Regions from separate parts of the Mesorhizobium sp. RSR565B genome, predicted to be linked through region 3. Evidence: predicted binding sites of a transcription regulator. Region 3 holds the regulator's gene; each other region holds the start of a gene.
What was found. The regulator PhoB, encoded in region 3, activates phosphate uptake and scavenging genes when phosphate is short. The targets are predictions, from matches to a motif close to TGTCATNNANCTGTCAT.
Positions count from the first base shown of each region.

Region 1: a site for PhoB is predicted at 1,453-1,469, ahead of ACYG9R_RS22015 (esterase-like activity of phytase family protein). Genes of this name have one in related genera too.
Region 2: a site for PhoB is predicted at 2,111-2,127, ahead of ppk2 (polyphosphate kinase 2). Genes of this name have one in related genera too.

Region 1 covers NZ_JBTTIE010000001.1:4,589,624-4,596,665, reverse strand. The annotation lists gene ACYG9R_RS22025 (Gfo/Idh/MocA family protein) at 1-184, opposite strand, end outside; gene ACYG9R_RS22020 (LacI family DNA-binding transcriptional regulator) at 379-1,404, shown strand; gene ACYG9R_RS22015 (esterase-like activity of phytase family protein) at 1,566-3,041, shown strand; gene ACYG9R_RS22010 (L,D-transpeptidase) at 3,120-3,917, opposite strand; gene ACYG9R_RS22005 (MATE family efflux transporter) at 4,094-5,566, shown strand; gene ACYG9R_RS22000 (MFS transporter) at 5,570-6,778, opposite strand; gene ACYG9R_RS21995 (TMEM175 family protein) at 6,932-7,042, shown strand, end outside.
Region 2 covers NZ_JBTTIE010000001.1:6,093,924-6,100,965, reverse strand. The annotation lists gene ACYG9R_RS29490 (glycosyl transferase family 90) at 1-879, shown strand, start outside; gene ACYG9R_RS29485 (aldo/keto reductase) at 900-1,943, opposite strand; gene ppk2 (polyphosphate kinase 2) at 2,188-3,108, shown strand; gene ACYG9R_RS29475 (dihydrofolate reductase family protein) at 3,298-3,942, opposite strand; gene ACYG9R_RS29470 (winged helix-turn-helix transcriptional regulator) at 4,052-4,747, opposite strand; gene ACYG9R_RS29465 (DUF1330 domain-containing protein) at 4,924-5,250, shown strand; gene hemB (porphobilinogen synthase) at 5,285-6,340, opposite strand; gene ACYG9R_RS29455 (pyridoxamine 5'-phosphate oxidase family protein) at 6,429-6,935, opposite strand.
Region 3 covers NZ_JBTTIE010000001.1:2,897,748-2,904,789, reverse strand. The annotation lists gene ACYG9R_RS14155 (ROK family protein) at 212-1,447, shown strand; gene phoB (phosphate regulon transcriptional regulator PhoB) at 1,478-2,167, opposite strand; gene phoU (phosphate signaling complex protein PhoU) at 2,184-2,888, opposite strand; gene pstB (phosphate ABC transporter ATP-binding protein PstB) at 2,930-3,754, opposite strand; gene pstA (phosphate ABC transporter permease PstA) at 3,772-5,088, opposite strand; gene pstC (phosphate ABC transporter permease subunit PstC) at 5,085-6,545, opposite strand; gene ACYG9R_RS14125 (substrate-binding domain-containing protein) at 6,641-7,042, opposite strand, start outside.

The DNA of each region.
Region 1 (7,042 bases), 1.7 Mb from region 3:
CGAGCACCGCGTCGAGGCTGGTGCCGATTACCGCGCCGTCGAGCCCGTATTCGTGCGCCCTCGCCTTCGCCCGTTCGGCGTCGAGATCGACAAGGCCGACAATGGCCAGCCCGTCGATCTGCCTCGCGGCATCGAGCCAGGCCTTGCTCATCGCACCACAGCCGACGAGGACGGCATTCATCATCCGGCATTCCTCCCGTCCGGTCCCTCCAGACCGAATGTCACGGCATTTCCGGCATCACCGTAAACGTTTCTCCGTAAACGTTTACGAGAACACACCCGATGGCGTACAATGTCAATCGGCTGTCAGCGAAAATCATCCCGAAGCCTTGGCCTGGGCGGCAGCCGGTGCTAGCCAAGACAGGGGGAGAACTGTCCTTGGCGTCCAGTATCCATGACCTAGCGCGTCACCTGAACATTTCGATCGGCACCGTGTCGCGGGCGTTGAACGGCCGCGCCGACGTCAATGCCGACACCCGCCAGCGCGTGCTCGCCGCCGCCAAGCAATTGAACTATTCGCCCAACCAGTCCGGCCGCAGCCTGCGGCAAGGCACCACCCATTCGATCGCCTTCATGCTGCAGCCGCATCCGGGCGACCAGCAATATGGCGAACCGTTCTTCATCCCGTTCCTGATCGGTCTGCAGGGCCGGCTGGCCGAGGATGACCTGGATCTGATGGTCGTCATGGGCGAGCCCGGCCAATATCAGCAGGAGAGGCTGCGCCGCGTGGTTGAGACGCGCCGGGCCGACGCGGTCGTGTTGGCCAATACACGGCGGGAAGACGATCGGATCGACTATCTCAGCAAGGCCGGCTTTCCCTTCGCCACGCTTGGCCGAAGTCAATCCGGCGACGACACCTATCCTTCGCTCGATATAGATTTCGAGAGGGCGGGTGATGAAGCCGTCGACCGGCTGGTCGCGCGCGGCCACCGCCGCATTGCCGCCATCCGCCCTTCGCTTGATCTCAACTTCGGCTACCTGTTCCTCGACGGCTACCGCAAGGCGCTGGAGCGGCATGGCATCGAAGTCGACCCCGGCCTGATCGCCGACGGCTTCATCAACGAGGCCGGAGGCTACCAGGTGACGCCGCGCGTGATGCTGTCCAAGGACCGGCCCACAGCCATCATCTTCAACAATGACGCAATGGCGCTCGGCGGCTGCAAGGCACTGGCCGAGATGGGCATCAGGCCCGGCCACGACATCGCGGTGATCGTCATCGTCGACACGCCGCTCTGCCGTTATTTCTCGCCGGCGCTGACCGCCTTCCGTCCGTCGCTGGAGCCGATGGGCCGGCGGCTGGCCGAAATGCTGCTGGCCTCGCTTCCCGCCTTTGCCGGCCCGGAAGGTCCGCGCATCATCCGCGAAGTCTGGCCGCTGGAGCTGATCGCCCGCGACAGCGATTGAAAGTGCGTCTCTCCCTTCTCCCACAAGGGAGAAGGAAGAGGCCCGCTCTGTCACGCAACTATCATCTTCGCGTCCTAGACCGCTTTGCGAGAGGGCGACATCGTCGATGCGATGCGGTGGCCCCTTTGCGCCGCTCAAGGCTTGTCACAAAGAGGATCTCCATGAAAATCTCGCACCGAACCGTGTCGCTCGGCGCCGCGCTGGCGCTGTTTACCGCCCTGACCCCTGCCCTTGCCGACAGCACCGCCACCGTTGGTGGCTTCGTCAACAAGGGCCTGGTCGGCGTCGGCCGCATCCCGGCCGATCAGAAGGACAAGTTCGGCGAGACCTTCGGCTCCGGCTCCGGCATGTCCATCGACGCCGCAAGCTGGACCCGTGGCGCGGACGGCTACAAGGGCTCGCTCTGGTTGCTGCCCGACCGCGGCTACAATGTCGTCGGCACCACCGATTACCGGCCGCGCCTCAACACTATTCGCATCGAGTTCACGCCGGTAGCACTAGGCGCCACGCCCACCTCCGGCCAGGAACAGACAGGCGTCAAGGCGACGCTTGCCGATTCCCTGCTCCTCACCGACGACAAGGGCGCTGACGCCACCGGCCTCGATCCGCTCAACGGCGTGCGCGCGGCCAATGGCGACCTGCCGATCCTGCCCGAGGCCAATGGCAAGCTGGCGCTCGACAATGAGGCGATCGCGCGGCTGCCCGACGGCACCATGTTCATCTCTGACGAATACGGCCCCAACATCTACCGCTTCTCGGCCGACGGCCATCTTTTGTCGGCAACGCAGCCGCCCGCCGCTTTGGTGCCGATGCGCAAGGGCGCGCCGAACTTCGCCTCCGACAATCCGGGCCCCGGTGCAGCCGAACCCGATCCGAAGGATCCCGAAACCGGCCGCCAGAACAATCAAGGCCTCGAAGGCATGGCGCTGACGCCGGACGGCAAGTCGCTGATCACTGTGCTGCAGTCGGCGCCCCGCCAGGATGGCGGCGATTCGCCCGCGACGCGCCAGAACACCCGCGCGCTGGTCTACGACGCCTCCGACCCGGCCCATCTCAAGCTGGTGCATGAATATGCCGTGCCGCTGCCGGTGTTCAAGGACGCCAAGGACAAGACCAAGGTCGCCGCGCAGAGCGAAATCGTGGCGCTGTCCGACAAGACCTTCCTGATGCTGGCGCGCGACAGCGGAAACGGCCAGGGGGTGAAGGGCGATACTTCGCTGCTGCGCCAGATTTTCGTCGTCGACGTCTCTGGCGCCACCGACATTGCCGGCGGCGCCTTCGATGCCGCCGACAAGCCGCTGGCGCCCAAGGGCGTGCTCGACCCATCGATGATCCCGGCCAGGCTGACGCCCTTCATCGACATCAACGACAACAAGGAACTCGGCCGTTTCGGCCTGCATAACGGCAAGCCGAACGACAAGAACAACCTGTCGGAGAAGTGGGAAGCGATGTCGGTGGTCAGCCTGCTCGATCCGGCGCTGCCCGACGACTATTTCCTGTTCGTCGGCAACGATAACGACTTTCTCACCCAAGACGGTTTTCAGGTCGGCGCGCCCTACAAGGCCGACGACGGCGCCGATGTCGACACCATGCTCCTGGTCTATCAGGTCACGCTTCCGGGCCTCGCCAACAAGTAGCCGTATACGGAAAGGCGGACGCGCCCGGCGCGTCCGCCTCTAACCGTTTGTCGGCGATCAGCGATGCCGTGAAGGCACCTATTTCAAAATCTCCGCATCCCTTGGCACGCCGGAATCGATCGGCTCGGCGGTCCGGCTCGACACAGCCATGATCTTGCCCGCGGCCGACAGGTTCGGGCGCACATAGACCTGGGCTACGCCGTTGACCCGGCTGTAGAGGTCGATGATGTCCTGGTTCATGAAGCGCACGCAGCCCGACGACGCGTTCTTGCCGATGGAATCCCATTCCGGCGTGCCGTGCAGCCGGTACATCGTGTCCTTGCCGTCGCGGAACAGATAGAGCGCGCGCGCGCCGAGCGGGCTCTGCGGTCCGGGCGGCATGCCGTCCTTGTATTTCGCCAGTTCCGGCCGGCGCTGGATCATTTCCGGCGGCGGCGTCCACACCGGCCATTTCTTGCGCGCCTGGATCACGGCGCTGCCGGTCCAGCCAAACCCGGCCTTGCCGAGGCTGACGCCATAGCGCATTGCCTTGCCGCCGTCGCGCACCAGATAGAGAAAATGCTCGGATGTATCGACGACGATCGTGCCGGGTTTTTCGCCGGTCGGATCGTCCACGATCTGGCGCACGAATTTCGGATCGAGCTTGGCGACGGGGATTGCCGGCAATGAAAAGCCCTCATCGACGCGCGCCGAATACATGGTGGCGGCATCGCCGAAAGCGGGCTCGGGTGCGGGTGCCGGCGCCGGCGTCGGCGGTACTGCTGCCACATCAGTGGTTGTGCAGGCCGAAAGTGCCATGGCAGCGGCACCCAAAGTGGATGCTCCCAGAAACGCGCGCCTATTCAGGCGCTCAGAAAATAATGGATTGTCGGACATGATCCCCCCGGTTTGCGGCCCCTCGCGGCGATGACCCATAGCCCATTACGCAAGCTTTGAGAACCTGATCGCCTCAGCCGCGTTAAGCGTGATGTTCCGATGCCGCATCGACCTTGTCCGTTAAATCGGCGATCATTGCCGGGCGGACTTTGAGATGAACCTTCGCCGAACAGCCCATGGACGAAAAAATACCACCGCGCCGGCGCACCGGCGATCTCACCAGCGGCCCAATCCCTCGCACGCTGCTGTTGTTCGCGCTTCCGGTGCTCGGTTCCAATGTGCTGCAGTCGCTCAACGGTTCGATCAACGCCGTCTGGGTCGGCCGCTTCCTCGGTGAATCGGCGCTGACGGCGACCTCAAACGCCAATCTGGTGCTGTTCCTGATTCTCGGCACCGTGTTCGGGATCGGCATGGCCGCGACCATCCTGGTGGCGCAATCGGTCGGCGCCCGCGACCTGCCCGAGGCGCGGCGCATCGTCGGCACCAGCGCCAGCTTCTTCTTCCTCGTCTCGGCTATCTTCGCCGTCTGCGGCTGGATCTGGGTCGACGCCATCCTCAACACACTGGGCACCCCGCCCGATGCGCTGCCGCTGGCGCGCTCCTATCTGCGTATCATCTTCGTCGCCGTGCCGATGATGAATCTTCTGTCCTTCGTGATGACGGTGCTGCGCGGTGCGGGTGATTCGCGCACGCCATTCTTCTTCATGGCGCTCGCCGTCGTGCTCGACATCATCCTCAATCCGCTGCTCATTCGCGGCATCGGCCCCTTCCCCGAGCTCGGCATCGCCGGCTCCGCCACCTCGACGCTGATCGGCCAGACGGTGAGCGTGACCGCCATCCTCGTTGTGCTTTATGCCAGAAAGCATCCGTTGCGGCTCGCCGGCGCGAACCTCGCTCTGCTGCGGCCGGATCCGGCGCTGCTCAGGATCGTCGTCTTCAAGGGCGTGCCGATGGGCCTGCAGATGATCGTCATTTCGGCGGCGGCGCTGACCGTGATGGGCATCGTCAACTCCTACGGCTCGCAGGTCGCCGCCGCCTACGGCATCGCGGCGCAGCTGTGGACCTATATCCAGATGCCTGCGCTGGCGATCGGCGCCGCAGTCTCGTCGATGGCGGCCCAGAATGTCGGCGCAGGGCGGTGGGACCGCATCGGTCGCATCGCGGCGTCCGGCGTCGGCTTCAACCTGGTGCTCACCGGCGCCCTGGTGGCGCTGCTGTTCTTCTTCGACAGGCCGGTGCTCGGCCTGTTCCTTAGCGGCGACAGCACCGCAATCGACATTGCAGCCCACATCAACAAGGTGGCGTCCTGGTCGTTCATCCTGTTCGGCATCACCATCGTGCTGTTCGCCACCGTGCGCGCGACCGGTGCCGTGATGCCGCCGCTGATCATTCTGGTGATTTCCGTGCTGGTCGTGCGCACCGGCTTTGCCTACTTCTTCAGGAGCTACCTCGGCGAGGAAGCGCTGTGGTGGAGTTTTCCGGCGGGATCGATCACCTCGCTGGTGCTGGCCGCCGCCTATTATCGCTTCGGCCGCTGGCGCACCATGCACATGATCGAGGACCGGCCGGCCGCCGGCGAGCCGCCCGACACCGGCCTCGGCATCCCGCGCGGACGGGCAAACATGGCGCCCGGGACGCCAAACGGGTGAGGCTCAGCGCGCGTATTTGACGCCGAACCCCAGCGCTACGACAGAGAACAGCGCGATCATGCCGGCGAAGGCCAGGCTTGCCGTCGTCGGAGTGGCCCAACTCGACAGCAGCCCAATGCCGATCACCGGCAGCGCATTGCCGCAGAAGCAGCAGATGAAGAAGGCCGACACCAATTCGGCGCGACGCTCGGCAGGTGCGATCTGGTTCACCACCTGCAGGCCGCCGCGATAGCCGAGCGCCGCCGCCACGCCGCACACAGCGGTGGCGGCAACCATCAGGGACATCGACGCGAAAAACTGAGCAGCAACCATCAGCCCTACGGCCGGGATCATCAGCGCCAGCGCGGCCAGCATGCCGGCGCGGCTGGACAGTCGGGTCGTGGCCAGAATGGTCGCGGCCGCAACGATCGACAGTTCAAAGAACAGCGCGCCGGCCTCGGCATGGTTGGCCACATGCAGTTGCTGCGCCAGGATGCTCGGCGCCAGGGCTGCATAGAAGCCGACCAGCGCCATGGCGCCGAAACCGGTGACCGCCGGCGCCACGAAGGCAGCGCGGATATCGCTCGGCACCGATAGCCGTGGCCGCAACGAAACGTCGGTCAGCCTGCCCGGCCGGGACACGGTTTCGCGGGTACGCCAGATCAGCAGCGTCACCACCACCAGCAAGGCAAGATAGACCGCAAACGTTAGTCTCAACGGCCAGGGCGCATATTCGGCGAGCAGGCCCGATGCCAGCGCGCCGAGGCCAAGGCCAACGAAGTTGGTGCTGGTGGCGATGATTGCCGCGCGCGATTTGTCCTTACCTTCGATCAATTCGGCAAGCCAGGCCGTGCCGGTTCCAGCGCCGACGCCGATGCCAAGGCCGCTCAATATGCGGGCGACATCGAGCCATGCGACATTCTCGGCCAGCAGGAACACCACCGCGCTGACCACCGCTATGGCCATCGACGCCAGCGCCGCAGGACGGCGGCCAATGCCGTCGGACAAGCGCCCGAACATCAGCAATGCGCCGAGATTGCCGACGACATAGACGGCGTAGACCAGCGTCAGCGTGATCTGCGAGAAACCGAAGGCCTGCTTGTAGATGACGTAAAGCGGCGTCAGCACCGTGCTGCCGGCGAACAGCGCGGCGATCATGGCGGCAACCGCGGCCATCGCGGGCCGGCCATCGGGTCCGTTGTCGCGCGTCGTGGTCTCGGCATAGCTGGTCATGGCAACCTCCGGCCAATCGCCCAACGCCCAATTGCGCCCCAACGTCCATGTAAGGATGGCCGTTCCACGCGCCGAACTTCATCCTGACAACCTTGTCAGGATGGTCTTGCCCGAAGTCCTCGCTTAACGTCTTTCCATCGAGAGGGAGAAACCATGGGAAAAGGTAGAGTCGAGGCATTCACCGATGGGGTGGTCGCCATCATCATCACCATCATGGTGCTGGAGCTGAAAGTGCCGCATGGCGAGGATTTTTCAGCGCTTCTG
Region 2 (7,042 bases), 3.2 Mb from region 3:
CTCGGCCGGCTGCTCGATCAGGCCAGGCTTTCCGACGCATCGGTCCGCCAGCGGCTCAATTACTACAACACGCTGCGGGAGCCTTTTAGCCCCAGCCCCGAGGCCGTGCCGGTCAGCCGGCTGCCGTCGGACCGCAGCATGTACTATTACGATCTGAAGGAGTTCACCCGTTATTTCGACCCAGATCTGCGCATCGACCTGGAATTCGGCGACGTCATCGAAGTGCCGAAGATGCCGTCGATCGTCAAGGACCGGCCGATAGCGGGCGACAACGGCAACGGCGTCCTGTTCAAGCTGAACAAGTTCCGTCATTTCTACATGCCGGCCGACGATGTCGCCTTCGCCGACAAGCATCCGCTCGTCGTTTGGCGCGGCGAACTCAACAATCCGATCCGCACCTTGTTGCTGGATGCAGCCCGCAATCTGCCGTTCTGCGATGTCGGCACGCCGAGGGCGACAGCACCTGCGGAATACCGCAAGCCCTATCTCAGCATCGATCAGCAGCGCCGCTACCGCTACATCATCTCGCTCGAAGGCAATGATGTCGCGACCAATCTGAAATGGATCATGAGCTCGAACTCGCTCTGCCTGATGCCGCCGCCGACCTATGAGACCTGGTTCGCGGAAGGGCAGCTCGAGCCCGATGTCCATTATGTGCCGCTGGCGCCCGACTTCAGCGATCTGGCCGAGCGCGTGCACCATCTCGAGAAACATCCGGCCGAGGCCCAGCGCATCGTTGCGGCGGCCAACGCCTATTGCCGCAAATTCGCCGACGAGCGGGCCGAGCAGGCGATCTGCCTGCTCGTGCTCTACAAATATTTCGTGCTCAGCGGCCAGATCGAGCCCGATCCGCAGGTCTGGCGGTTTATCGCGGGCTAGCGGCTTCCGGCGCCCTTAAGTCAGATGACGCTGCGGTCCATAACCAGATCGGCCGGGCCGAAGCGGTCCTTCGCCGTAAACTGCTGGTGCCAGTAGGGATAGAGCACCGGAGGCCGGCTGACGGCATCGAGACGCTGGCGTTCATCAAAGGACAGCGTCAGGCTCGCCGCGGCGAGATTGTCTTTCAACTGGGCTTCGTTGCGCGCCCCGATCACCAGCGAGCTGACGGCCGGCCGGCCGAGCAGCCAGGCCAGCGCCACCTGGGCCGCCGAAACGCCGCGTGCCGCACCGATATCGACCAGCACGTCGACAATCCGCCACAGCCGATCCTCGTCGCGGATCGGGGGTTCCGACCAGCCGCCGATCTGGCGCGCCGTCGGACTGTCGCGGCGGTATTTTCCCGACAGCAGGCCGCCGGCGAGCGGGCTCCACACCAAAACGCCAAGGCCCTGGTCGACCGAGATCGGCAAGAGCTCATACTCGGCCTCGCGTGCTTCCAGCGTGTAGTGGATCTGCTGGGTGACGAAGCGCGGCTGGTGCTGGCTGTCGCTGATGCCGAGCGCCTTCATGACCTGCCAGCCGGAATAGTTGGAGCAGCCGACATAGCGGATCTTGCCCTTGGCAACCAGCGTGTCGAGCGCGGCGATGGTTTCCTCGAGCGGCGTCGCGCCGTCCCATTCGTGCAGGAAATAGATGTCGATGACATCGGTCCTGAGGCGCTTCAGGCTCTTCTCGCATTCGCGGATCAGATGATGGCGCGACAGGCCTTCGTCATTGGGGCCCTTGCCGATCCGCATGCGCGCTTTGGAGGCGATCAGCACGTCGTTCTTGCGCTTGCCGCCGAGCGCCTCGCCGATGATCTCTTCCGACAGACCGTTGGAATAGACATTGGCGGTGTCGATGAGATTGATGCCGGCATCGATGCAAGTGTCGATGATGCGCGAGGCCTCCGCGAGATCGGAATTGCCGACGGCAGCGAACGGCCCGCTGCCGCCGAAGGTCATGGTTCCCAAGGTCAGCGCCGAAACTTTCAAGCCGGAACGGCCAAGCGTGCGGTATTCCATGTCTGATCCTCGTAGTTTTGGTGGGGAGGCGGTTTTAGCAGGAAAGGGCGGGGAAGCCCGAACGGGTCCGCTATTTGTAGGACAATTTGAGCGGCTTGTCGCCATGCCAGGGCGCTGGATCGGCAATGCCTCGCTGCTTTGCAGTGAAGACCGGCTGGCCGGCGGCTTGCAATAAAACCGTCATTGCCGGCCTATATCAAGTCGGCTCAGGGTTTCATGTCAGCCGGCAAGCGGAGCAGTGGAAATGAATGAGCTAAAGCAGAATTCTGCGGCCAGGGATTGGCTGGAAGCCGAACTCGCCGACACGCTCGACGAGGACTATGAGCTGGAAATCTCGGAGCCGGCGCTGTCGTTGGAGATCGCCAAGATCTACAAGAACGCGCATCCGCCGTCGATCGATCGCATGCAGTATTTCCGCGACCTGATCGGCTTGCAGTCGGAACTGATCAAGCTGCAGTCCTGGGTTGCCTACCACAAGAAGAAGCTAGTGGTGGTTTTCGAGGGCCGTGATTCCGCCGGCAAGGGCGGCGTCATCAAGCGCATCACCCAGCGCCTCAACCCGCGCATCTGCCGCGTCGTGGCGCTGCCGGCGCCGACCGAGCGCGAAAAGTCACAATGGTATTTCCAGCGCTACGTGCCGCATCTGCCGGCCGGCGGCGAGATCGTGCTGTTCGACCGCTCCTGGTACAACCGCTCCGGCGTCGAGCGGGTGATGGGCTTTGCCGAACCCGATCAGGTCGAAGAGTTCTTCCGCGACGTGCCGGAGTTCGAGCGCATGCTGGTCCGCTCCGGCGTCACGCTGGTCAAATACTGGTTCTCGATCACCGACGAGGAACAGCAGATGCGCTTCATGATGCGCATCCACGATCCGATGAAGCAGTGGAAGCTGTCGCCGATGGACCTGCAGTCGCGCGTGCGCTGGGAGCAGTACACCAAGGCCAAGGAAGAGACGTTTGCCCGCACCAACATCCCAGAGGCACCGTGGTACATCGTCGAAGGCAACGACAAGAAGCGGGCGCGGCTGAACTGCATCGACCATCTCCTCAAACAGCTGCCCTATGAGGACGTGCCGCACGAAGAAATCACGCTGCCCGAGCGGGTGTTCAACCCGGAGTACGAGCGCCAGGTCCTGCCGCGCGAGCTTTACGTGCCGGAGAAGTATTGAGCACTTTTCCTTCTCCCCGTTTCACGGGGAGAAGGTGCCCGAAGGGCGGATGAGGGGCAGCGCCGGCATCGGCGAATTCACAGTCGTCGGACGCTGCTAACCTCCAAAAGCAGCGCTGCCCCTCATTGCCTGCCGGGCATTTCTCCCCGTAGAACGGGGAGAAAGAAGCCTGCGCCTATCACTTCGCCACTACACCCGCTTGATCGTCACATGCGTGGCGAGCGCTGTCGCCACCTGCTCGGTGCACTGGTAACCCAGCTTCAGCATATCCAGCCCGGCAAACAGGCTCTCGCCCCTCCCGAGCAACACTGGCGACACAGCCAGATGCAACTCGTCGATGAGCTTCTCCTTGAGATATTGCCGGATAGTGGAAACGCCGCCGCCGACGCGGACATCCTTGCCGCCGGCCGCAGCCTTTGCTTGTTCGAGCGCGGCGTGGATGCCGCCGGTAACGAAGCGGAAAATGGTGCCGCCTTCCATCACAATGGGGTCGCGCTTGTGATGGGTCAGCACGAAGGTCGGTACGTGATAGGGCGGGTTGTTGCCCCACCAGCCCTTCCAGTTCTCATCCGGCCATTCGCCGCGGATCGGGCCGAACATGTTGCGGCCGAGGATCCAGGCGCCGACATTGTCGAAGCTGCGGACGGTGAACCGGTCGTCCACATCGGTGCTGCCGCCATCCTTGCCGACCATCTCGTGGAAGGTGCGAGTGCCGGTCATCCATTTGTGCAGATCTTCGCCACCAACGCCGAGCGGATTTTGCAGGTCCTGGTCAGGACCGGCGCCGAAACCGTCGAGCGACAAGGTGAAGGCATTGACGCGCAGTTTGGACATGGAAGACTCCCTTTGGTGACCAGTTGTGATTTGCAATCAGTATTCAAACTGATTGCATTTTGCAACTAGTATTTTTAGAGGCAAGCGATCTGTGGAATGCGCAGGGACCTCAAGCCGCCACGCGCTTCGGCATCACCGCAAACGGGCTGAGCCCAAGCCAGATCTGCATCTTGCCGGCGACGTCGAGATCGCCGGTCAGGCTGATCTTGTCGCGTTCCTTGTGAACTGTCGTCAGCCCCATCCAGATCGAGGTCATGGTGCATAGATCGGTCGAGACGTAGAGATCCACGTCGAAGCCCGGATCGTACCAGCAAAGATCGACCTCGCCCTGCTTTTCGACGATCAGCCACCACGATCGTTTTGACGCCGGCAGGTCATGGTACAGGAATTGTATCACGGTGCGCCCGTCCGGCAGCGGACTGGGGTTCAGATTGCGCCGCATGTCCCACATCAGCAGCGACGGATCGAGGTTTTTGAGCGACAGCCTGGCCTCGACCCATTTCTGGCCCCAAAACCCCATCGCCTCGACAACCGGGCGCAAATCCCGGCCCGCCTCGGTCAGCCGGTATTCGAACACGCCCTTCTCGGTCGCGATCTCGGTCCGCTCGACGATGCCGCCGGCCTCGAGGTCCTTGAGCCGTTGCGACAGAAGGGTTGGCGACATTTTCGGCACGCCGCGGCGCAAATCGTTGAAGCGGGTCGATCCCGCCACCAGTTCGCGCAGCAGCACCATGGTCCAGCGTGTGCAGAGCAGCTCGGCGGCCATGGAGAGCGGGCAGAATTGCTTGTAACCGGCTTGTGTCATGTGGTGAGCTCCAAAAGATGTTGCCGGACCTTATTCAGAAAACCTGAGTTCAGCCAGTACAGAAGCTGTACTGGCACCCCCGGTACAGTTCTGTGACTGGAGCGGTCCGGCGCCGCCATGCGAGGCAGCGGTCACGTCACCGGGCAGTCCGGTGCCGATCCATGAGGAGTTGGACAATGACCGCTTACGTGATCGCAGACATCAAGGTGAAGGACGACAAATGGGTGCCGGCCTATGCCGCTTCGGTGCATGACCTCGTCCACAAGCATGGCGGCAAGTATCTCGCCCGCAGCGGCAATGTGAAGACGCTGGAGGGCAAGCCGCTCGACACCAGCCTGATCGCCATCATGGCGTTTCCGTCGGCAAAGGCAGCCGAAGCCTTCACCAACGATCCGCAATACGCTCCGTTTGTGGCGGAGCGTCAGAAGGGCAGCGACAGCCGCTTCCAACTGATCGACGATACCGATCTCGCCGGAACGATTCCTTATTTGCCAAAGGCGTGAGGAAAAGCCGGAACCCGGAGCATCCAGGTTCCGGCTAACCCTTCAGCATCTGCGCCACTTCCGGCGCGAAGTAAGTCAGGATGCCGTCGCAGCCGGCGCGCTTGAAGGCGAGCAGCGATTCCAGCATCGCTTTCTCGCCGTCGATCCAGCCATTGGCGGCCGCCGCCTTGATCATCGAATATTCGCCCGAAACCTGGTAGGCGAAGGTCGGCATCTGGAACTCGTCCTTCAGCCGGCGGATGATGTCGAGATAGGGCATGCCGGGCTTGACCATCAGCATGTCGGCGCCCTCGGCGATATCCTGCTCGGCCTCGCGCACCGCTTCGTCGGAATTGGCGTGGTCGAGATAGTAGGTCTTCTTGTCGCCCTTGAGCAGGCCGGCGGTGCCGACCGCCTCGCGGTAGGGGCCGTAGAAGGCGGAGGCGAATTTCGTCGCATAGGACATGATCGCCACATCCGAAAAACCGTTGGCGTCGAGTGCGTCGCGGATGGCGCCGATGCGGCCGTCCATCATGTCGGACGGCGCGATGATGTCGGCGCCGGCCGCTGCCTGGATGACGGCCGCGGCGGTCACCTGTTCCACTGTCTCGTCATTGACGATGATGCCGTCGCGCAAGATGCCGTCATGGCCGTGCGAGGTGAACGGATCGAGCGCGGCATCGGTGATGATGCCGATCTCGGGCACCGCGTCCTTGATGGCGCGGGTGGCGCGGTTGATTATGTTTTCCGGGTCGAGGATGTGCGATCCCGTCTGGTCGCGCAGGCTGAGTTCAACATTGGGGAAGGTGGCGATCGCCGGAATGCCGAGCTTAGCGGCCCGCTCGGCCTCCTTGACGGCGAGGTCCAGCGACAGGCGGAAGACGCCGGGCATGGCGGCGATCGGCTCGCGCGTGTTCTTGCCGTCGATCACGAAGATCGGCCAGATCAGATCGTTCACCGTAAGCCGGTTTTCCTGCACCAGGCGGCGCGACCAGTCGGCCTTGCGCATGCGCCGCAAGCGGCGGCTGCCGGTGATCTCGTCGACGCTGCGCGCACCGGCGGGCTTTGCCGGTGCGAATTTGTTGCTCGTCGCGGGGGTGAATTTGTTCATCGCAAAAACTCCGGGTCGGGGCGGCTTTTACCACGAGGCCTTGCCGCTGACCAATGCGACACGATTGTGCCAGTCGATAACGCGCTGCTTACGGCTTCGGCGGCCACGCCAGCTCGGGGCCGGTTTTGAAGAACGACACATTGTTGGTGAAGATGCTCTTCGGGGCAAGCCGGATCAGGCGCCCGTCCGGATGGCCGATGTCGGCGACATTGTCGATGAACCAGCGGTTCCAGGTCGCCTCCGGGCCGAGATATTTGTGCAGCAGCCGTTTGAAGCGGTTCGGCGCCATCGGCTCGATGGTGGCGGAGCCGCGCAGGCCGAGATGCAGCAGGATGCCGGCCTCATTGTCGAAATGGACGATCTCCACGGCGCAGCGCGGGTCACGTTCGAGGTGTTTGACAGCACTTGCGCCGGTCGAGCCGAGCAGCCAGATCGCAGCGTCCTCCCAGATGAACCACATCGGCGCGTTGCGCGGCGCGCCGTCAGCGGTCACGGTCGCCAGATTGGCCATCAGCGGGCGGCTGAGAACATCATCCGGGTCGAACTTTTTCGGCATCCCCCAGCCACGGCTCGGCGCTGCGGTTTCAAGCGTCATGCGTTTGTCCCTGCATCAGAAGAAAGGCTGTTTTGCCCGGCAATTTTGCGCGCATTTCTGCCGGGGGCAAAGCACGGTCGCGTTCCCTTGCGAACATCCAAACCGCG
Region 3 (7,042 bases):
AAAGAGGCTCCATTTTTTCGAGCCTCGAAAAAATACTGGTTCAATGATAAGGCACTGTCAACATCGATTATGATGGATTCTGATGGCGTTGCCGAATTTTTTCGAGCTCCGCAATAAACAATGACAGGGCTGCCGGCGTCTGCCAATATTTGGCTGGTGCCGTCGAACGCCTTCACTATCATGAGGCGCGAGGAGGCCGGGAGGAAAACAAATGTCGGTTGGGATCCGCCACGACGATCTGCGCCGTCGCAACCGTGCGATGGTGATTTCGGCCGTGCGCCGGGCCGGCCAGCCGTCGCGGACCGAGATTGCGGCGACCACCGGCCTCAGCCATTCGACGATATCGGCAATCTCGTCTGATCTAATTCAAGAAGGCATCCTGATTGAAGGCAAGCCTGGCGAGACCGGCTCGCTGAAACGCGGCCGGCCGCAGGTCGGCCTTGGCCTCAACCCGGAAGCGGCGGCGGTCATGACCGTGGTGCTGTCGCTGAACTTCCTCTCCGTCACCGTCATCGACTATGCCGGCCAGGTGGTCGCGGAAGAACAGCGCCGGCTCGACACGCTGACCATGCCGCGCGACGAGCTGATCGGCGAATGCGTAGCAATCGTCGGGCGGCGTCTCGCGGACCCGGACCTCGATGTCCAGAGCATCGCCCGCATTGCCATGGGCATCCAGGGCATCACCGATTCGCAGGCGCGGGCCATGCTGTGGTCGCCAATCACGCCACTGACCGACATTGCCTTCGCCGACATGTTGGAAGCGGAATTCGGCATTCCTGCCACCATGGAGAACGACTGCAATATGATGGCGGTGGCCCTGCAATGGCGCCAGCCCGAGCGCTACCGCGACAATTTCATCGCGATCCTCTTGTCGCACGGCATCGGCATGGGGCTGGTGCTGAAAGGCGAACTGTTCACCGGCACCCATTCCTCCGGCGGCGAGTTCGGCCACATGATCCACCGTCCGGGCGGCGCGCTCTGCCGCTGCGGGCGGCGCGGCTGCGTCGAGGCCTATGCCGGAAACTACGCCATCTGGCGCAGCGCCAAAATGATGAGCGAAGATGCCGAGCCGGTCGATATCGGCGACGCTGATATGCGCGCACTCGCCGCGCGCGCCCGCGAAACCGATGGCCCGGAGCGCGAAGCCTATCGCAAGGCCGGTGAGGCGCTCGGCTTCGGCCTCGGCAGCCTGTTTGCGCTGATCGACCCGGCGCCTGTCGCCATGGTTGGCGTCAGCGCCGCCGCCTTCGACCTGATCGAGCCGGCATTGCGCGAAGCGATCGCCCAGACCGCCGGCGGCCAGCACTCGAAATCGATCTCCTTCGACACCGAGCCCAACGAGCTGCCGCTGATCCGCGAAGGCTGTGCCATGCGCGCGCTCGGCTTCGTCGATCAGGAGATTTTCGCGCCGGGCATTCAGGCCAAATCCGGCAAGCATGTCGCCTGAATGGCCGGCAACGGCGCGACGCGCAGCATCCTAGTCTTCCCTGATCGCGTAGCCGGCGCCGCGAATGGTACGGATGACATCCGGCATGCGGCCGTTGTTGACCGCTTTGCGTAAGCGCCCGACATGGACGTCGACGGTTCGCTCGTCGATGTAGATCGTCTCGCCCCAGACATTGTCGAGCAGCTGGCTGCGCGAGAACACGCGGCCGGGATGGCGCATCATGAATTCGAGCAGCCGGAACTCGGTCGGTCCGAGCCTGATCTCGCTCTTCTTGCGGTAGACACGGTGCGACTCGCGGTCGAGCACGATGTCGCCGACCTTGAGCACGCTGGACAGCACTTCCGGCTTGGCCCGGCGCAGCAGCGCCTTCACGCGCGCCATGAACTCCGGCGTCGAGAATGGCTTGACCAGATAGTCGTCGGCACCGGTGGACAGGCCGCGCACGCGATCGCTTTCCTCACCGCGCGCGGTCAGCATGATGATCGGCAGCCGCTCGGTTTCGGGCCGCACTCTAAGCCGCCGGCAGAGCTCGATGCCGGAAACAGCGGGCACCATCCAGTCGAGCACCAGGAGATCGGGCACGTTTTCCTGCAGGCGGATCTCGGCCTCGTCGCCGCGTGTCACCACCTCGACGTGATAGCCTTCGGATTCGAGGTTGTAGCGGAGGAGCACGCCTAGCGGCTCCTCGTCCTCCACGACCATGATGCGTGGCGCGATCATAGGCAGTTCACCCTCATCAGGCCGGCGTGGCCATCGCCGTCTCGTCCTGCTTCGGACGATTGGCGGGCAATTGCTGGCCGGTCAGCACATAATACGCATTTTCGGCGATGTTGGTGACATGATCGCCGATGCGCTCAAGATTCTTGGCGCAGAACAAGAGATGCGTGCAGGCGGTGATGTTGCGAGGGTCTTCCATCATGTAGGTCAAGAGCTCACGAAACACGGACGTGTATTTGACGTCGATGCGCTCGTCGTCATTCCTGAGTTTTGCAAGAGCTGCCGCATCGGTGGCGGCATATTCCTCGACGACGCCTTGCACCTGGATCAGCACCAGCTGCGCCATGGCATCGATGGAGTGCGAGAGGTCGCGCGGCGTGACGCTCAAGCCCACGGTGCCGACGCGTTTGGCGATGTTCTTGGCGAGATCGCCGATGCGCTCGAGGTCGCCGGCCATGCGGATCGAGCCGACCACGGCGCGCAGATCGTTGGCCATCGGCTGGCGCTTGGCGATCAGCGTGATGGCGCGGTCGTCCAGTTCGCGCTGGCGCGCATCCATGATGGCGTCGTCGGAAACGACACGCTGTGCCAGCGCATTGTCCGAATTGAGCAGCGCCCTGGTCGAGCCGCTGACCATCGAGCCTGCCAGATCGCCCATGTCGCGGATCAGCTTGCTGATCTGCCCGAGCTCTTCATCGAAGGAGGCGACGGTATGTTCACCCATGATCTTGGTCCTCGTGCCTGAAAATTCACCCGCCGGACGGCTCAGCCGAAGCGGCCGGTAATGTAGTCCTGGGTGCGCTTGTCGTCGGGGTTGGTGAACATCTTGTCGGTGGCGCCCTCCTCGACGAGATAGCCGAGATGGAACATCGCCGTGCGCTGCGACACGCGCGCCGCCTGCTGCATCGAGTGGGTGACGATGACGATCGTGTAGTTCTGGCGCAGTTCGTCGATCAGCTCCTCGACACGGGCGGTGGCGATCGGATCGAGCGCCGAGCAGGGCTCGTCCATCAGGATCACCTCCGGCGACACGGCGATGGCGCGCGCGATGCACAGGCGCTGCTGCTGGCCGCCGGACAGGCCGGTGCCGGGCTCCTGCAGGCGGTCCTTGACCTCGTTCCAGATCGCTGCCTTCTTGAGGCTCTGCTCGACGATCTGGTCCATGTCGGACTTGCGCTTGGCCAGCCCATGGATGCGCGGGCCGTAGGCGACGTTCTCGTAGATCGACTTCGGGAACGGGTTGGGTTTCTGGAACACCATGCCGACGCGGGCGCGCAGTTCGACGACATCGATGTTCTTGTCGTAGATGTCGTCTTCATCGAGCGTGATCTTGCCGGTCACCCGCGCCGAATCGATGGTGTCGTTCATGCGGTTGAGGCAGCGCAGGAAGGTCGACTTGCCGCAGCCGGACGGGCCGATCAGCGCCGTCACCTGGTTCTGGCGGACGTCGAGATTGACGTCGAACAACGCCTGCTTCTCGCCGTAGAAGACGCCGACCTTGTCGCCGCGCATCTTGATGACTTCGTTCGACTTGGCGTTCATTTTGTCGCCCACTGCATTTTCAAGGGACTGTTCGGTCATGATGTTCATACCAAATTGCCTTTTTTCTACCAGCGCCGCTCGAACCGGCGCCGGAGCACGATCGCGGTGATGTTCATGGCCATGAGGAAGACGAGCAGGATGATGATGGCGCCGGACATGCGCTCGACAAAAGCGCGCTCAGCCTCGTTTGCCCACATATAGATCTGAACCGGCAGCGCGGTCGCCGGATCGAAAGGCGTCGTCGGATAATCGGCGACGAAAGCGACCATGCCGATCAAGAGCAGCGGTGCTGTCTCGCCGAGCGCACGCGCCAGGCCGATGATGGTGCCGGTAAGGATGCCTGGGGCGGCAAGCGGCAGGATGTGATGGAACACCATCTGCATCTTGGAGGCGCCGAGACCTAGGGCCGCCGAGCGGATCGACGGCGGCACCGTGGCGAGGGCGGCGCGCGTGGCGATGATTATGGTCGGCAATGTCATCAAGGTCAGCACCAGGCCGCCGACGAAGGAAGCCGAGCGCGGCATGCCGAGGAAGTTGATGAACACGGCAAGGCCAAGCAGACCGAAGACGATCGACGGCACCGCCGCGAGATTGTTGATGTTGACTTCGATCAGGTCCGTAAAGCGGTTCTTCTTGGCGAACTCCTCCAGATAGATGGAGGCGGCGACGCCGATCGGCAGCGCCAGCAACAGCACGATCACCATCATGTAGAACGAGCCGATGATCGCCACGCCCATGCCCGACGTTTCGGGCCGGCTGGAGGCGCCATAGGTGAACAGGCCGGTGTTGAAATGCTCGGCCATCACGCCGTCGGCTTTAAGCTTGTTCATCCAGTCGATCTGCTGGTTGGACACCTTGCGGCGCGCTTCATCGACGCCGAGGTCGATCTGGCCCTTGAAGGCCGAGTCGAGGTTCGCGGCAGCCAGGATGTCGACGTCACGCGTCCTGCCGATCACCGACGGATCGGCGGAGACGATGTCGCGCAGCTGGACGCGGGCGCCTTCCGACAGGAAGCCCTTGAGCTTCAGCATCATCGGCTTGTTGGCCGGATCGATGCCGAGCTTGGCCACCAGCGCGTTTTCGGCGAGCTTGGGATAGTTCGCCTTGATCAGCACGGTAGGGTCGGTCGCGCGCTTGCCGGAGGGGTCGATGACCTTCTCATCGAAGGTGATCGGAAGCGTCACCGTCGTCTGCCAGAAGGCGGTGTAGCCTTTCGAGACGATGGTGATCAACATGATGGCCAGGAACGCCAGGCCCACCGAGATCGCAATCACGCCATAGATGCGGAACCGGCGTTCGGCGGCATAGCGCGCCTTCAGCCCGATGTCGCGGCGCGGACGCGCGACGGCGCCCGCCATCGTGTCCAGGGGGATGTCGGTCATTCGTACTGCTCCCGGTACTTGCGCACGATGTAGAGGGCGACGATGTTCATCACCAGCGTCAGCGCGAACAGCGTCAGGCCGAGCGCGAAGGCGACCAGCGTCTGCGGCGAGTTGAACTCGAGATCGCCGGTCAGCTGGTTGACGATCTTGACGGTGATGGTCGTCATCGCCTCGAACGGATTGGCCGTCAGATTGGCGGCGACGCCCGCCGCCAGCACGACGATCATCGTCTCGCCGATAGCGCGCGACGCCGTCAACAGGATGGCGCCGACGATGCCGGGCAGTGCCGCCGGCAGGATCACCCGCTTGATCGTCTCGGAGCGCGTGGCGCCGAGGCCGAGCGAGCCGTCACGCATTGCGCGCGGCACCGCGGTGATGATGTCGTCGGACAAAGAGGACACGACCGGGATCAACATGACGCCCATCACCAGACCGGCGGTGAAGATGCTCTGGCCCTGGATGAAGGGCGAGCCGCCGGTGAGTGCCGCCGACAGGTCGCGCAAGAACGGTCCGAGCGTGACAACGGCGAAGATGCCGTAGACGATGGTCGGAATGCCGGCCAGCAGTTCCAACGCCGGCTTGACCACCGAGCGCACACCGCGCGAGGCATATTCGGACATGTAGACCGCCGACATCAGCCCGACCGGCACTGCCACCAGAAGGGCGACGGCGGCGATGTAGAGCGTGCCGGCGAGAAGCGGGATCAGGCCGAACTGACCCTGGCTGCCGCCGGAACCGGCGGCGGCGAAACGCGGATCCCACACCGTGCCGAAGAAGAAGCTCATCGGCGACACGCTCTCGAAGAAGGTGATGGTCTGGAACAGCATCGACAGCACGATGCCGACCGTGGTCAGGATGGCGATGGTCGAGGCCGCAAGCAGCCCCCACAGCATCAGCTTCTCGACATTGTTGCGCGCCCTGGCGCGCGGCGCGATCTGCCTCAGCGCATAGAAGGCGCCGGCGACCGACAGCGCGAAGGTCAGCACGGCGCTGAACAGGCCGAGCCGGTCCTGGACCTGGTTCGCCTCGACCGCGATCGGAATCATATAGTCCTGGGTGTCGCTGGCCAGTGCCACGCCCTTGGCGGCGAGCAGCGGCTGCAATTCGGCGAAAGTAGCGGGAAGTGCGGTATCGCCATCGAGCCGGCGCAGGCCCTTGGCCAGGCTCTTCACCAGGCTGGCGTCGAGCGCTTCGCTGGCCACCTTTGTGTCGGCGGTGCGCTCGGGCAAAGCGGCATGGATATGCCGGTCGAGATAGAAGGAAGAGCCGATATCCCAGACGGCGAGCAAAAGGACGGCAGGCAGGACCGCGAGCAGAAAGGCCCACCAGCCATGATAATGCGCGCGCGAATGCGGCTTGACCTTGCCGGTATCCTGCGCCGCGGCGCGCTGGCGGCCGACCACAAAAGCGACCACGCCTATGGCGATGACTATGGCGAGTACGAGCAAGGACGACATAACCCACCCCAGGGAAAATTCAGATCGCCGCAGCCGTTGCGGCAAGCGGCGAAGTCAGGGCGCGGAGTTCATCCGCGCCCTGATCCGTCCGTTGATTACATTGTCTTTCCAGCGGCGAAGGCGTCGCGCTGGCCCTGACGTTCGGCGTCGGGAGCGGAAACCAGGCCGTACTGGGCGAGCGGGCTTTCCGGGCCGATCATCTGGTCATCAAGGAAGAACTCGACATATTCCTTGAGGCCGGGAACGACGCCCAGATGCGCCTTCTTGACGTAGAAGAACAACGGCCGCGACACGGGATACGTGCCATCGGCGATGGTCTGCGTCGAAGGCACGATGCCTTCCACGGTGGCGACCTTCAGCTTGTCGGCATTGTTCTCGTAGAAGGCGAGGCCGAACACGCCAACGCCGGTCTTGTTGGAGTCGATGCGGGCCAGCGTCTCGGTGTAGTCGCCATCAATGTCGACAGCCTTGCCGTCTTTGCGGATGGCGATGCAGGT